Regions from separate parts of the Paenibacillus sp. FSL F4-0243 genome, predicted to be linked through region 2. Evidence: riboswitches for the same ligand, from Rfam matches in the RefSeq annotation. Region 2 holds a riboswitch; the other holds the start of a gene.
The links. A riboswitch is a leader RNA that binds a small molecule or an ion and turns the genes downstream of it on or off. The one in region 2 is predicted to bind thiamine pyrophosphate.

Region 1: it holds a riboswitch for thiamine pyrophosphate, as region 2 does, so the genes downstream of both, NSS87_RS12800 (ABC transporter ATP-binding protein) here and NSS87_RS02110 (ABC transporter substrate-binding protein) in region 2, are expected to answer to the same signal.

The regions. Positions count from the first base shown of each region.
Region 1 is NZ_CP150151.1:2,909,517-2,917,386, reverse strand. Features, by position in the region: gene NSS87_RS12810 (amino acid ABC transporter permease) at 1-466, opposite strand, end outside; gene NSS87_RS12805 (amino acid ABC transporter substrate-binding protein) at 518-1,354, opposite strand; TPP riboswitch at 1,578-1,681, shown strand; gene NSS87_RS12800 (ABC transporter ATP-binding protein) at 1,949-2,644, shown strand; gene NSS87_RS12795 (ABC transporter permease) at 2,625-3,398, shown strand; gene NSS87_RS12790 (ABC transporter substrate-binding protein) at 3,395-4,429, shown strand; gene thiM (hydroxyethylthiazole kinase) at 4,471-5,265, shown strand; gene thiD (bifunctional hydroxymethylpyrimidine kinase/phosphomethylpyrimidine kinase) at 5,288-6,115, shown strand; gene thiE (thiamine phosphate synthase) at 6,105-6,761, shown strand; gene NSS87_RS12770 (pseudouridine synthase) at 6,742-7,434, opposite strand; gene NSS87_RS12765 (DUF3934 family protein) at 7,549-7,731, opposite strand; gene NSS87_RS12760 (hypothetical protein) at 7,847-7,870, opposite strand, start outside.
Region 2 is NZ_CP150151.1:467,689-475,558, forward strand. Features, by position in the region: gene NSS87_RS02100 (ABC transporter permease) at 1-584, opposite strand, end outside; gene NSS87_RS02105 (MTH1187 family thiamine-binding protein) at 581-874, opposite strand; gene NSS87_RS02110 (ABC transporter substrate-binding protein) at 1,138-2,187, opposite strand; TPP riboswitch at 2,348-2,458, opposite strand; gene NSS87_RS02115 (hypothetical protein) at 2,608-4,059, opposite strand; gene NSS87_RS02120 (MFS transporter) at 4,140-5,354, opposite strand; gene NSS87_RS02125 (pyridoxamine 5'-phosphate oxidase family protein) at 5,516-5,935, shown strand; gene NSS87_RS02130 (response regulator transcription factor) at 6,083-6,757, shown strand; gene NSS87_RS02135 (HAMP domain-containing sensor histidine kinase) at 6,754-7,870, shown strand, end outside.

The DNA.
Region 1 (7,870 bases), 2.4 Mb from region 2:
TAAAGGAATTCGATAACGGCGGAACAGAAACACGGGCAGCTTGTGGCAGTATAACGCGGCGCAGTGCCTGGGCACGAGTCATCCCAACGGAGAAGGCCGCTTCCCACTGACCTTTATGTATAGACAGGATAGCAGCACGTATGATTTCTGATGAATAAGCTCCTACACTAAGCGTAAATCCAATGGTCGCGGCTATGAAAGGGTCGAGCACGATTCCAACTGCCGGCAAACCATAGAAAATAATAAACAGTTGTACCAACAAAGGGGTTCCACGAATGACCCATACATAAAAGCGAGCGATCAGCTTCGGAAGTACCCACGGGGAGAGACGAGCTAGTGCAGTCAATATCGCTAAGATCAGTCCAAGTGCAAATGATATCAATGCCAAAGGAATGGTAAAAGCCACCCCAGCTTTTAGCAGGGGTAGCAGTGAATCTAAGAAAATTTGTATTTTGCGGTCATCCATTTTTAGACATCCTTTTTTGGTTCCAAGCTAGTTAGCTTCTGAAACCTTGTATTATTTTGAAACGTCAGCACCAAAGTATTTCTCAGAAATCTTTAAGTATGTGCCATCGCTCTTCATTTCAACAATTGCATCACTAACTGCTTTTACCAACTCATCGTTGCCTTTTAAGAAAACAGCTGCGCTTTGCGAACCGTCAGGAATCTCATCTACCACTTTAATTTTCACATCAGGCTTTTGCTTTTTCAGGTCCAGATAAGACAAACCATCATTTACAGTCGCATCAATACGGCCTGAGGTCAATAGGTCCATCGCTTGATTGAAACCGTCTGTAGCAACGATTTCAGCACCGTTCTCACGGGCGATATCGGACAGGTTACTGGTTAGAGATTGTCCAGCTTTTTTACCCTTAAGATCTGCAAATGTTTTGATATCCTCATTGTTTTCACTCACTATCAATACCGCTTTAGATACGATATACGGTTCAGAGAAATCATATTTCACTTTACGATCTTCATTAATGGATACTTCGTTAAAAATAACATCAAAACGCTTGGCATCCATCCCAGCAAAAATACCGTCCCACTGTGTCTCAAAAAATTCTGGTTCAACACCGAGGCGCTTCGCTACTTCCTCAGCAATTTCTACGTCAAAGCCGGTCAGTTTCCCCGAAGCGTCATGATAAGTAAAGGGTGCATACGTTCCTTCTGTTCCTATACGCAATTTGCCGCTAGCTTTAACAGCTTCCAGGCTGTTTTGCGCAGTGGCTGTATTTCCACCATTCGTTCCAGCTGAAGAATTTTTAGAAGTATCGGTATTCGAATTATTGCCGCAGGCCGCTACAAACACCACGGTTAACGCCAATAGTATAGTTAAACTTAGTTTTTTCATTATTAATTCCCCTCTCTTTACCCGGAATTCATCCGGTAAATTGTATACTACACTGGCTGATGTTTACCGTCAATGATTTTTTCCGATTATATTCATCGGAATTGTAATATTAGGTAAATCTCTACCCTTATATTACCCATTCTTAGAATAATCCTTCACAAGATCCTCTCTTTACATCTCAGAAAGATATGGTATATTTATAAACAAATTAAATATGGACCTGTTATTTCACTAGGGGAGTCGGCCGACTGAGACGGAGCTTCAAGCTCCGGACCCTTGGAACCTGATCTGGATCATACCAGCGGAGGGAAGTGGAGCAGAATTTTCATCCCATGCATTTTTAGTGTTCCTATGCTGAATGAACTTTTTGACCCATTTATTTCCCACCGGAAATGAATGGGTCTTTATTTGTTTACAATCAATCACAAAACATAAGCGTAGGCTTTCGAAGCAAGTTTTCTACGATGCTTTCCAAGAAGCCAACGCTCACAAAACTTTTTAGGAGGTTCGATCATCACGACAATCCTATCCATTCAAGGCTTAACCTACTCCTTTCCGGAATCAGAACAACCCCCTGTATTCGCAGATCTATCCATGGATATCAGGCAAGGTGAGTTTGTTTCTGTCATTGGGGTTAGCGGATGCGGAAAAAGTACGCTTTTCAAAACTATAGCAGGCTTACTCGAACCCACTCATGGGAAAATAATAATTCATTTGAACTCGTCATCCTCTACTCGCTTAGGTCAGATCTCATACATGCCTCAGCAGGATTTGCTGCTGCCTTGGAGAACCGTGCTCGACAACTGTCTTTTGCCCTGGGAGATAAAACCAAGGTTTAGTAAACAACAGACGATCTCTCACATTCGGGAAATGCTGTCACGCTTCGGTTTGGCCGATGTAGAGAGGGCTTATCCCCATGAGCTATCGGGTGGCATGAAACAGCGAGTCGCATTTCTACGAACGCTTGTAGCTGGCGGCGGGGCCGGACTTATGCTGTTAGATGAGCCATTTGGAGCGCTCGACGCTATGACCAAACGTGAGATACACCGTTGGCTGTTGGAGCTTTGGGATGAGCTGGATCAAACAGTGATGCTCATCACCCATGATCTAGAGGAAGCGCTGTTACTAAGCGATCGGATTTATTTATTGTCTGGAGGCGTGCATAGCGAATTACAGGAGATCATCGTTGATTTACCGAGGCCAAGACATTACAAGATGAACTATGAACCCCGGTTTATAGCGTTACGAGAAGAGTTGGAGCGGAGACTGTATGCATCCCATACCTTTTAAAAAATATTTAAACAATTACGGCCCCTTCATTCTACTGCTATTGTTCATTCTTGTGATCTGGGAATCAGCTGTTCGTCTTCACTTGATTCCAGCCTTTATCCTACCTGCACCTTCTTCAATAGGTATTGCATTGATCGAACACAGGCAATTACTCAGACCGCATTTATTGGCGACACTACAGGAAATATTGGTAGGTTTTGTTCTCTCGGTTATCTGTGGTTCACTGCTGGGCACCGGAATGTTCTTGTTTCGCCCCCTTGAAAAGGCCATCTATCCGTTCCTTATTATCAGTCAGACGATCCCGTTAATCGCGCTATCCCCCATTTTCATTATGTGGTTCGGTTATACGCTGTGGAGCAAAGTGGCTGTTGTGTTTCTAACTGCTTTTTTTCCAGTCGTTGTGAGTACATATGACGGACTTCGTACAAGTGGTCAAGCCTACAAAGACTTATTGTTAACATTTGGCGCAAACCGCTGGCAACTGCTTGCTAAAACCCAAATCCCGCTGGCGCTGCCCTCTTTTTTCTCAGGACTAAAGCTATCCATTGTGTACTGCGTGATTGGAGCAACCATCGGCGAATGGCTTGGAGGCAGCAAAGGACTCGGTTACTTTAGCCGAAGGATGGCCGGAAATATGCAAAGTGCCGAAATGTTCGCCGCTGTATTTCTGTTGTCCGCGCTCGGTGTAATGTTGTTTCTGATGATAGCTCTGCTCGAACCATTATTTTTAAAGAAAAGAGGATCTAAGCAATGAATGATTTGAATTTCCAAAGAAAATGGCTTATTCCCGTATTTCTCATATGTTCACTCCTAATCTTCACCAGCTGCGGAAAAGCATCCAATGTAAGTAGTCCTCCTGCTAATTCATCTAATAACGAAATTATACAAACGCACAAGCTGAAGATTATGCTCGATTGGTATCCCAATGCCGTTCACTCTTTTTTATATGCTGCTGAGCAGAATGGTTATTTCCAAGAGGAAGGTCTGGACGTAGAGATCCAAATGCCCGCAGACAGCAATGACGCACTGAAGCTTGTAGCAGCGAATCAAATCGATTTAGCGTTTAGTTATCAACCTCAGGTGCTCATGGCACGCAGTGAGAACATTCCAGTACGTTCGATTGCTGCGATTGTGAGACATCCGCTTAATCATTTAATGGTACCTCAGGCTGGAGACGTTCATAGTCCCAAAGACCTCATAGGTAAACAGATTGGGTATTCTTCCATTCCTCTTTATGAAGCCATGATTCGTACGATGATCCAAAACGATGGGAGTGACCCTAAGGCCAGCAAATTAATAGACGTAGGCTTTGATCTTATTCCGGCGATTGCGACGGGGCAAGTGGATGCCATTATGGGAGGGTTCATTAACCACGAACAATTAATCTTGGAAAAAGAAGGTTATCCCGTGAACTCGTTCAATCCCACGGATTACGGAGTCCCCGATTATTATGAGCTAGTCCTTGTCGCCAGCGATCAAGGAATACAAAATTCTGAATCCTATTTCAAAAAGTTTCTAAATGCAATTACAAAAGGACAACAATTTGTGCAGGATAATCCGGAAAAAGCGTTAAATTTGCTGCTTGCACACGAAGATGAGACCTCTCCACTCGATAAGCAAATTGAAGAGAAGAGCCTAGCGATTCTACTACCGTTAATGAATGCAGGTGATCAAGATTTTGGATACCAAGCGCCAGCGTCTTGGGAGAAGGTAAGACAGTGGCTATCGGACAATGATTTACTGTCTACTGACATCAAAGCTGAGGATGCTTTTATTAATCTTTAAACATTAGCTATTCGCTAATAAAACTTGAGGAGGAATAAATCATGAGTTATCTATCCAAAGTACGGGAATCCAATCCACTGGTCCACAATATCACCAACATCGTCGTAGCCAATTTCTCAGCCAACGGTCTTTTGGCGCTGGGTGCCTCCCCCTTTATGGCGGATGCTCACGAGGAAGTGGTCGATATCGCCGCATTTTCATCTGCTGTAGTTCTAAATATCGGCACACTGAATGACTACGCCATTCAATCCATGGTGCTCGCGGGACAATCTGCGAATAAGCACGGCGTTCCCTTAGTTCTTGATCCAGTGGGTGCGGGAGCCACTTCTTATCGAACAGCGGTCACTCAAAAGCTAGTGAATGAGATGCAGATTACCGCTCTACGTGGCAATGTAGCTGAAGTTGCCAATGTCATTGGTGAAAGCTGGTCTATTAAAGGGGTAGATGCAGGCGAAGGGGATGGCGACGTAGTCGTCTTGGCTGAGTCAGCCGCGCGGAAGTTAGGCTGTGTAGTTATCATCACCGGAAAAGACGATGTCATCACAAATGGATATAACACCTACATTGCCAGCAATGGTCACCCAATTCTAACGAAAGTAACGGGAACCGGTTGTCTGCTAAGTGCAGTAGTCGGTGCATTTCTAGCGGTAAGTGAAGGAGCATCTCTTGAAGCCGCAGTCGAAGCTCTCTCCTTCTATGGAGTGGCTGCTGAAATCGCCGCTGAACTAACGACTGGACAAGGTCCGGGGAGCTTTCAAATCGAGTTTCTAAATCAATTGAGCTTGGTCACAGCTGAAACTTACCAAGATAAATCAATAATCAAGCAACTCAGATAACAACCCTAAGGAGTGAACAATGATGATATCTAAAGCTTTAACTATAGCCGGCTCGGATAGCGGTGGTGGCGCTGGCATCCAAGCAGATCTAAAAACCTTTCAGGAGCTTTCTGTATATGGAATGAGTGCTCTTACGGCTGTGACAGCCCAGAACACCCTCGGAGTTCAAGGCGTTTATCCGTTGACACTGGAAGTTATTACTCAGCAGCTTGATTCCATTGGACTTGATCTGAAGCCGGATGCTGTGAAGACCGGGATGCTTTTTAGCAGTGACATTATACGTATCGTAGCAGAGAAGATCCAGCAATACAGCTGGCGTAATCTTGTAGTTGATCCTGTGATGGTTGCTAAAGGAGGTTCCACGCTGCTACAGCAAGAAGCTGTTCAGTCCTTAATCAATCATCTCCTCCCGCTAGCCTTAGTGACGACACCCAATATTCCAGAGGCTGAAATGATTACCAACAGAAGCATCACTACTATAGACGATCGTAAAGAAGCAGCTAAAATAATTCATGCCATGGGCTCTAACTATGTAGTGCTAAAAGGTGGGCATGATACTTCAACTAAGGCTGTTGTGGATCTCCTATATGATGGTCACGAATTCATCTTTATGGAGAGTCAACGAGTTCAGACTAGACACACGCACGGCACAGGCTGCACCTATTCAGCAGCAGTCACTGCCGAGCTTGCCAAGGGCAAAACCGTTCCCGAAGCAACACACATAGCTAAAGCTTTTATACAAGCGGCGATTGAAGACGAGCTGGGCATAGGGGCTGGACATGGACCTACGAATCATTTTGCATATCAGAATAGATTGCGAGGGATGAACCTTGAAACAAATAGACAGTGATCAACTGCGGGATTTATTAAAAGTCTATTTCATTATGGGCAGTGTGAATTGTCGGATAGCCCCAGCCAAGGTATTAAAAGAAGCCGTCGCGGGAGGCATAACGATGTTCCAATTTCGTGAAAAAGGTACGGGGGCATTAACTGCCCAAGTTAAATTTAATTTAGGAAGACGGCTCCAAAAGATATGTCGTGCTAACGGAGTCCCTTTTATCGTTAATGACGATATTGATCTAGCCATCGCCCTTGATGCGGACGGCATTCATGTAGGACAAGATGATACCCCTGCGCTAGCGATTAGGCAGTTGCTTGGCGAGGATAAGATCGTTGGTGTGTCCGCTCATTCGCTCGCCGAAGCTCGGCAGGCGATAGCGGATGGAGCCGATTATCTGGGCATTGGTCCTGTTTATCCTACCTCTTCCAAGGAGGATGCCCAAGCTGTTCGAGGCACATCAGTTATTGAAGAAATACGAAACAGCGGCATTACGATTCCTTTGGTTGGCATAGGCGGGATCACGGTGCACAATGCAGCACCAGTACTAGCTGCGGGTGCGGACGGTATCTCCGTTATCTCAGCTATTGCGGGCGCTGAAGACATCGCCTTGGCAGCCAGAGGATTTGTTCACGAAGTTAATTTAAGCGGGTCATAAGCTCACTCAGCTCTTCTCCGCTCAAATGCCGCCATTGTCCTCGCTCCAAACTATCAAGTGTAATATTCATGATTCTTATACGCTCTAGCTTTAGTACTCTATATCCTAACTCCTTGCACATTCTGCGTATTTGCAGATTAAGGCCTTGAGTTAGGATAATTCTAAACTGACATTCCGCGATCCGAGAGACCTCACAAGGTTTTGTTGTGACGCCAAGAATATCCACACCACTAGACATGGCATGTATGAACTCTGACGTTATTGGCTTGTCTACATGAACTACATATTCTTTTTCATGCCCATTCTCGGAACGCATCATTTTGTTTACGATATCTCCATCGTTGGTTAACAAAATGAGGCCTTCCGAGTGTTTATCTAATCTGCCGATCGCAAAGATCCGTGAGGGATAACCTACAAAATCTATAATATTCCCAGCTACATTTGGCGCAGCTGTACAGGTGATGCCTATCGGTTTATTCAGCGCGAGGTATACCGGCTCCCCTTTACTGCTTGTTATGGGCTCTCCATCAATCCATACGATATCCTCTGGCTCTAAAAGAATATTCCCATCACAGACGATGCCGTTAACAGCGATCCGGCCTGCGGTAATGAGTCGTTTCGTTTCCCTTCTAGAACAGAAGCCCGTTTCGCTTATATATTTATCGATTCTCACTGATGATCCTACTTTCCTTCTGATACTGATACTTGCATCTATCCATAAAAAAACACCTGATTTTAACGATCAAAATCAGATGTTAACCTTCAGGAATAATTGATTTCAAGGGAGCTATTTCGAGCTTCCGCTTTTTTTCACGTTATTGCCCTTGCTTCCACTTGCATCTTTAGCGCCTGGACCCGTGGTTGGAGCACCTTTTGCAGGTTTAACTGGTTTTGCTGTTTTGTTCCAGCGTGTCCAGCCCTTACTCCCCGTACCTCTGCCCGTGCCGCCACCTTTACTTTTTGCACCCATCTTATCACTCCGTCAGTCATTCAGAATTCGTATAGTTTATACACTTCATCTATTTTACCACACTCTCAAACTTTCTGTTTAAGTAATAGCTCAGCTTCGTCTAACGATGCTCTGATTAGTATTTAGCATCTTTATTCAT
Region 2 (7,870 bases):
TCAGCGACCACGGCTCCCATAACCGCATAAGTAGCAGATATTTTCACACCGGAAAATAGTGCCGGGATAGAAGACGGGAGCTCCAGCTTGGTGAAGATTTGCCACTTGCTTGCGCCAGCCATTTTCATATAATTCATCATGACCTGATCACTTTGAGACAAGCCGCCCATTGCAGCGACAGCTACCGGGAAGAAGCATACCAGTGTAATCAGCACGATTTTGGGCAAAAGGCCGAAGCCAAACCAGATGATAAGCAGTGGTCCGAGTGCGATAGAGGGAACATTTTGACTCAGAATAATGAGTGGATAAAAAGCCCGCCTAGCCCAAGGTAAAAGATGCAAAAGTAGCGCGACGATCAAGCCTACACCTGTACCAATAGGAAAACCGATTAATGTGAGTCGGAGCGTAGCCATCGTATGAGCCCAGAGACCTGAGGCATTACTGGTGGATTCGCGAGCAATATCAGCAGGACTCGGCAGAATCCAGGATTCGATATGGAATAGAGAAACAGATAACTGCCATACGGTTAAAAAGAAGACGACCGCCACAAGGGGCGGCCATATTAGCTTCCAGGTCGATCTCACGGCCGATATTTCTCCGTCAATTTATCCATGCTGATTCCGTTAGGGTTATGAGCGATTTTGATTTGGGAGATCACGCTTGGACTACCTGCTTCGATCAGCGCCTCCTGCATTTGACGTACAACCTCCAGGAGCTCGCTCAGTTCACCTTCCATAGTAGTTTCCAGTGGATTCACCTGATATTTAACGCCTGATTTTTGAATAACTTCAATCGCTTTATCTACGTATGGGATGGAGTCCTCATTGTTTGGAGTCTTAGGAATTACTTGAATGCTTAAAAGTGTGTTAGCCACAATAATCAATCCTCTCAAATTGTATAGGTAGTTCAAAAAGCCAACTTTGATAACGAAGTAATTCAGGAAGCAGATTCGGCGTCGAATCTTGAACGAACTTGGGAAGTCCGGTACTCACGTAGCAAATCACTACGCTCCGTTCCTCCTTCCTCAAGTAACGTTCAACCTTCTCGGTTCTGAAAGTCGACTTTTTGAGCTCTCATTGTATAGGTAAGTTCAAAAAGCCAACTTTGATAACGAAGTGATTCATTTATAATTGTTATTTACTCCGCCGGTAAAAAATCATTCGTGAATGCACTAGCTGCATCCAGCGGTTTGTCCAGCAGCTTCAAATCATACATCCAGTCGCCGTAATTCTGCCAGACCTCGGTTTTTTGCTCTCCCCAGCGTGGGGCGTCGTCCTTATATTTCGGGCTAAGCCATTTTTGGCTAGCTAGGACAAGCTCGGCATCAAGGTCAGGCACAGCCTTGGATAATGTAGCGGCAGCCTCTTCTGGATGATCAATCGCATATTGATAACCCTTCGATGTGGCTTTCAGGAAAGCCTTCACCAAATCTGGATTCTCAGAAATCTGCTTCTCACTCGTGGTCAGCACAGGGGTGTAATAATCGAGCTGAGGCGCATAATCCTTCAAGTAGAGCATATCCAGAGGCTCACCACGCAGTTCGGCTTCAATACCGGTCCAAGCGTAGAAGATCCAAGCGAAATCAATGTCACGTTTGACTGCGGTAAAATAGTCAGCTTCACCAATACTGATTAGCTTCACCTTGTTCACATCGCCACCAACAGGGTCCATGATCGCCTTCATGGCTGCTTCCTCAGCGGGAGAGCCCCAGCCTCCGTAAGTTTTACCCTCAAAATCTTTTGGTGATTTAATATTCCGATCCACTGGAGCGGCGAATCCCGAAGTATTATGCTGAATAATGGCTGCAATCGAGACAAGGGGAACGCCTTGTAGACGAGCTAGAGTCAATCCTTCCTGAGCGCTGATTCCAAAAGCAGCTTCGCCAGAGGTAACCATCGTATCAGAACCCGCTGCGCCAGGTTGAACGATTTCTACATCCAGACCTTCTTCCGCATAATAACCAAGATCCTTGGCTACGTATAGACCGGTGTGGTTCGTATTCGGTGTCCAATCCAGTGCAACCTTAACTTTGGTAAGCTCTTTTGGAGCATTTGATCCGGTCGCTGCATTCGATTCCGCAGCATTTCCTTTGTTTCCGGCTGTATTCCCATTGTTGCTGCCGCATCCGGCAATCGCAAGAATGAGCATACAGGTGAGGCTAAGCATAAGTACTTTTTTGACTTGCATGTCTTCTTCTCTCCTTTAAGGTTGCCAGATCCCGTCATCCAACATGAACCATAAAGTGTAGTATGTACATTTCTTCTACATCTTTTGTGATCTACACAAAAAAAGCGCCCCGAGTGATCGGGACGCTGGCTTGGCGCAAGGTTAGTAAAGGTCACAGGGACCAAAACCAATTGGCGATTCCTACGCTGGCATTATCCAGATCAGGTATAAGGGTCAGTATCTTGTGGGATACAATCTCAGCCGGCCAATTCCAGCACCCCTGGTTCTATGAAGTTAACGGGTATTTCTCGCTTAAACGCTAATCGTCTTTATAAGGACGCTGAAGGCGTTTATGCTTGCATACGGTGTATTATAGACGGCTGTTCTCGGAATGTCTAGTAGCACGCTCCTAAATTTTTCAAATCTCTCCGTCCGTTTTCATTAATCCAGATCTTTATGTTTCTTGCGATGACGCCGCTTAAGCTCAGTAACCAGAGCACCTAGCGTAAGGACAACACTGATCATTATCCCGCTCATAATCACGAAAAGAGCAAGAAACTCAAAGGGGGAATAGCTAACCATCTTACTCCATTGAATCTTTCCATCCAGATCGTCAATGACTTGATTCATGCCATAAATCCCGCTTACCACCGTAAATACAGTGAGGATCATCAGCAGATTATCCCGGCGCTTCGATTGGAACTTATCTTGATACTGAAACAGGTCAGTCAAGGTTTCTTTTACTTCCTCGAAGAGAGCGTCGTTCCCGTATACTTTACGCAGCTGAAGAAAAATCTCCCGTCCTTGCGACTGTGAAATCAGCTCCAAGAAATAGAACTTTGCCGAGAATTTATTAATCGAGTAGATTAAATTATCGATCTCATCATAATCGTGGTTTATGCGTAGTCGGGAATGCATATTTGCCAGCTTTAGCAGAACGATTTTGTGGAAAATATTGAGTAGAAATCCGTAATAATATTGCCCGTACATCTGGTTGGCGAGGCTAACGGCGATCTTTGGTTCAGCTCGGGTCAGACAGCAAAAGGTCTGCTCATTCATCATATAATACGAGTCTGGGCCCCATCGATTATAGGAATGCTCATGACAGTAGTTCGCAATATACGCTGGATCGCTGGCACTGGCATAGGGCTTCCCGTTCAGATCAATTCCATCAAGCTGAGAGGCGCGATAGCGTATATTTATACTAATCTCATCAGAATCCCCTTCACTCTGAAAGCCATAAAAGGCTTGCACCTGCATTCTTTCATCTACGAAAAAGGGAAGGGTCTCGAAATAAGCCCCATTAATATCCGAGTGATCCAGAAAAGGCTCCAGTCCATCCACCAGATTTCGGAAGACAAAATCCTCTACCATCTCATAGGTCTGTTCTCCGCAATGGATATAGGTGTAGTCATCCTGTACGAAGGTATTCTCAAGCGTCCGGAAGCGGTCCGCGAATTCCAGTGCATTACTAAAGGGAATCGAATCCCCCTCAAGCTGGACACGTATCGTCACAAATCCAAGCTGAAAAGGACATATGAATATATCCGTCGAGAGAATTTTAAAAAATATAGACTGCTGAGGAATCTCTAGAATACAGTCCAGATTATTGACTCTGGAAAAGCGGCGGAAAGAGTCTTCATCCTTCTTGCGTGGAAAAAGAATGTGTGCAGCAAACGGTAAATAGGTGCGCTCCATCCGTTCATGGGAAACACAGTGGCCTTCTCCGTAATAGGCATTTTCTAATTCTTTATTATCCAGAAAAAAACGTGTGAAGCCATCATCCTGCAATTGTTGGATAAGCTTCTTAGAATCGCCCTTTTTTATTGAAAAGGGAAAAATAAACTGCATAAGCGCAGTATGTAATAAAGGCTCAGTTGAAAGCTTATCCATTCATCGTCCATCCTTGTGCTCAGAATATGCTTATAGATGACATTACCCTAAAAGGATTAGGTTGATACCATTCTAACATTCTAAATACTGGAACTCTTTCTTTGGACTGCTTGCCTGGATTGGAACCTCCATGCGGCAATGCTCAGCAAGAACAAGAAGGCGGCAAAACCGGCAAGTAATCCAGCAGTTTGTGCCACTTTTAGATGGTCCATAGACCAGCCCATGAATAGGGGCAGCAGAGCTCCACCGACACCTCCAGCAGCGATCATTATGCTGGGTGTTGATTCTTCGGCTCCTGGCAGCATCTTGCTGGAGAAGACTAGAGCTATGGAGAAAATACCGGACATAAATAGCCCAAGTAGCATAATTACGATGAATGCAGCTAATCGATTATCTGTGAACGGAAAAAGAGCCAGCAGTAACAGGGTTAGTAAACAGCTACTTAAAATGTATACACGGTAAGAAATTTTCTCTGCAATCACTCCAGCAAACAATCTTCCCGTAGACATAGCTAGCCAAAAGAAAGTGACTGTCAGCGCCGCCGCAGATTCTGTCATCCCTAGCTTGGCGATAAAGATGGCGGGCATAAAGTTGACCAGACTCATCTCCGTACCTACATAGAGAAAGAAGAAAAGAATGAAGATGCCCAGCAGAATCCATTGTTTCCCTTTATACGGAAGCTGTGTGCTGGACTGCGAGGAATGTGCGGATGCTGAGACTTTGCGAGGTGCTCGCTCGTCTAGTATACGCTGCAGATTCCCAAAATGGCCTCTTCCCCAGAGGATGAGAGAAAGTAATGAGAAGCCAGCGACAATTAGGAATGCCAATCTCCATGCTCCGGTAGCAATGAGCGGACTGGCGATAAGAGGCATTACAAGTGCTCCTATCCCAAATAGGACTTCAAGTCGGCTCATCGCGATCGCGGTTCCTTCTGTCACAGCTCCGATAATGATGGTGCCGATGACGGCTTCGATCATACCGAAACCAAAGCCAGCCGCAACAGCAATGACATACATCCACTCCCAAGGGGGTAGAAAAGCATACGCAATCTCAGCAGTCAGGAGAAGGGCGGTGGCGATAATGATACCTCCTCGTTTCCCAAAACGGCGATTGAGTAGGGGAGAGATAAGCACACCAGCCAGAAAACCAGCGAATTGACTAAAGATTAATTGCCCGCCGGCACTATAATTTTGGTCATAATGCTGTAGCAGAACGGGAAGAATAGATCCCAGCACTACATGAGCAAGGCCAATGACAAAGTAGGAAAGACAGCCGATCCAGATCAGTTTTTTCACGAAGTAAGCTCCTTATATTGAAAGTAGTTTATGGAGTAAGGTCGGATTCAATGTGAACCGGAAGGGTACATTATAATAAGCACCATTGTTATGATAAATCCAAACGGTGAGCTTGGATATATAAACTTTTGTTTACATGCTTGAAGGGAGAGATTTACGTAATGGATAACAAACAACTGGAGCAACTCATTATTAGAGCATTGGATGACAACAAGTTTGGTTCCTTTGGTACGATCGAAGAAGGAAACAAGCCGAAAGTACGTTACATGGCCATTTTCCATGAGGGTTTGAAGATTTATTTAGCTACGAATCGCAAAACTCATAAGGTGGAGGAATTATCGAATAATCCGAATGCTTTTTTGCTGCTTGGATATGAGTCAGGTGGAAGCAAAGACGTGCTGGAGATTGAAGCCACCGCTACGGTTTCTAAGGATGAAGGGCTGCGCACAAAGGTGTGGAACAAAGAGCTGGAGCCATGGTTTACAGGGCCTGATGACCCTAATTATGTGATTCTTGAACTTACTCCAACGCGTATTGAGTATGTTGGCAGTAATAAAGAGCACGGCGTGTGGACTCCCTAAACCAATTTAAATCGATTCCGAAAGCCTTCCTATCCCCCACGGGTTTAGGAGGGCTTTTTTAAAAGATAAGTCCCTGAGTGTCCTGTTAAAACATGTTATAATGACTTCAACTTTTTACGTAGTTTCTCAGGGGAGGACTTAAAATATATGAGCGTTACTCTGTTATATATTGAAGATGATCATGAAATCGGCAGCGTCGTGTCTGCGGATTTAAGTGAGCGTGGTTATAGTGTGCGTTGGCTGCGGAGTGGGGAGGGAGCGACGGAGGAAGCGGCGCCTTGTCAATTAGCTATTCTGGATGTAATGCTTCCGGGTCTGGATGGCTTTACTGTCGGACAACGATTGAAGCGGGCGTACCCTAAGCTTCCGATCTTGATGCTCTCTGCGCGAACCTCTATTGATGATAAACTGCAGGGGCTTGAATTCGCGGATGATTATTTGACGAAGCCATTTCATCCGGATGAATTGGCAGCCAGAATTGAAGTGCTGCTCAGGCGGAATGGGGCATCTGTTCAGGATTCGCTCACGCTTAAACACCTAGTCGTATATGAAGGGGATAACCGAGTAATAAATGCTCAGACACAGGAAGAAGTCATGCTTACGGGTAAGCAATTTCAGATTTTTTCTTATTTGCTGCGTCATCTCGGCCAGATTATGACGAAGGAGCAGATTTATGAAGCCGTCTGGGGAGAAGCCTATCTCGAAGGGGATAAAACTTTGATGGTACATATACGATATTTGCGCGAAAAGTTAGAACTTGATCCAGGCAATCCGGAAATTATAGAAACTGTCCGGGGGATCGGATATCGGGTAAGAGCATGAGGGGGTTAGGGCGTATTCGCAAGCAGCGTAGCTCTTCTTTGCTATCGGGATATTTGCTTATTATCGTTTCTGCACTGCTTTTTATCCCTGTGGTCCTGCCGTTATCTTTTGTTCTCTACAATATGGTTAATGAAGTGACTAAAGGGGCTCCACCTGTAGACACCTCTCTGTATTCGAGTGTTGCAGCGCTGGAGACCATGTGGCATAAAGAGGCGCTTCAAATGGAAAATGCTTCTTCGGAAGGCATAAATGAGCGGCTATATGAACTGAGCGGGAAATACACTGAGGCTACTATGTTTTGGGTAGATGGGCAGGGAATGACCCAGTTGATTCTCACACCTGATGAAGGCAATCCGGATCATGGCAGCGGAGTTCCGGAGCAGTGGACTGCGGCTGAGGCTATTTTTTTTATGAAAGAAAGTACAAAGCGTGATCCTTTAGCCATCGTCGCCTTTATGGGAGATCGAGTGGATGCGGGTAAAGGGTTTATGGTAATGCAAATTCCAAACAAGCTGCTCAACAAAGGGGCTTATGGGGGAGTCGGGGCTTGGGCTTTGTATTACTTTGTGCTCTTTGTACTTTTTGGAGGGTTCGCACTGGTTTCTTTGCTGTTCTTTAGAAAAATACGCAAACGGCTACTACAGCTGCAAACCGCGATGACGATTACGGGGCCGGATAGAATGCCTAAGTCTATTATGACGGGCAAGCTGGATGAGATTGGCAGACTGGAGGAAGCTTTTAACACGATGGTGGCGAAGCTTGACGAAAGTCGAAAGAGGGAAATCGAAGAGGAAGAGCTTCGAAAGCGTCTAGTATCTAACCTATCTCATGATTTGCGTACACCACTAACGGTTATTCGCAGCCACATCCATGTAATGACTAAAGAGAGCTTAACCCCGCAAGGACAACAGTCCTTAGAGCTAATGGATAAGCGAATAGCAGATCTTAGCGTCTTGATCGAGAATCTTTTATCCTACAATCTCCTCAACAGCGGACGGATCACTTTGAAGAAGGAGCGTAAAGATGTCTTGCGCTTGTTGCGGGAAAGTGCTGCTGCTTGGTACCCCGTATGGGAAAAAGAGAACTTCGAGATCGATATTGACCTGGAGGCTG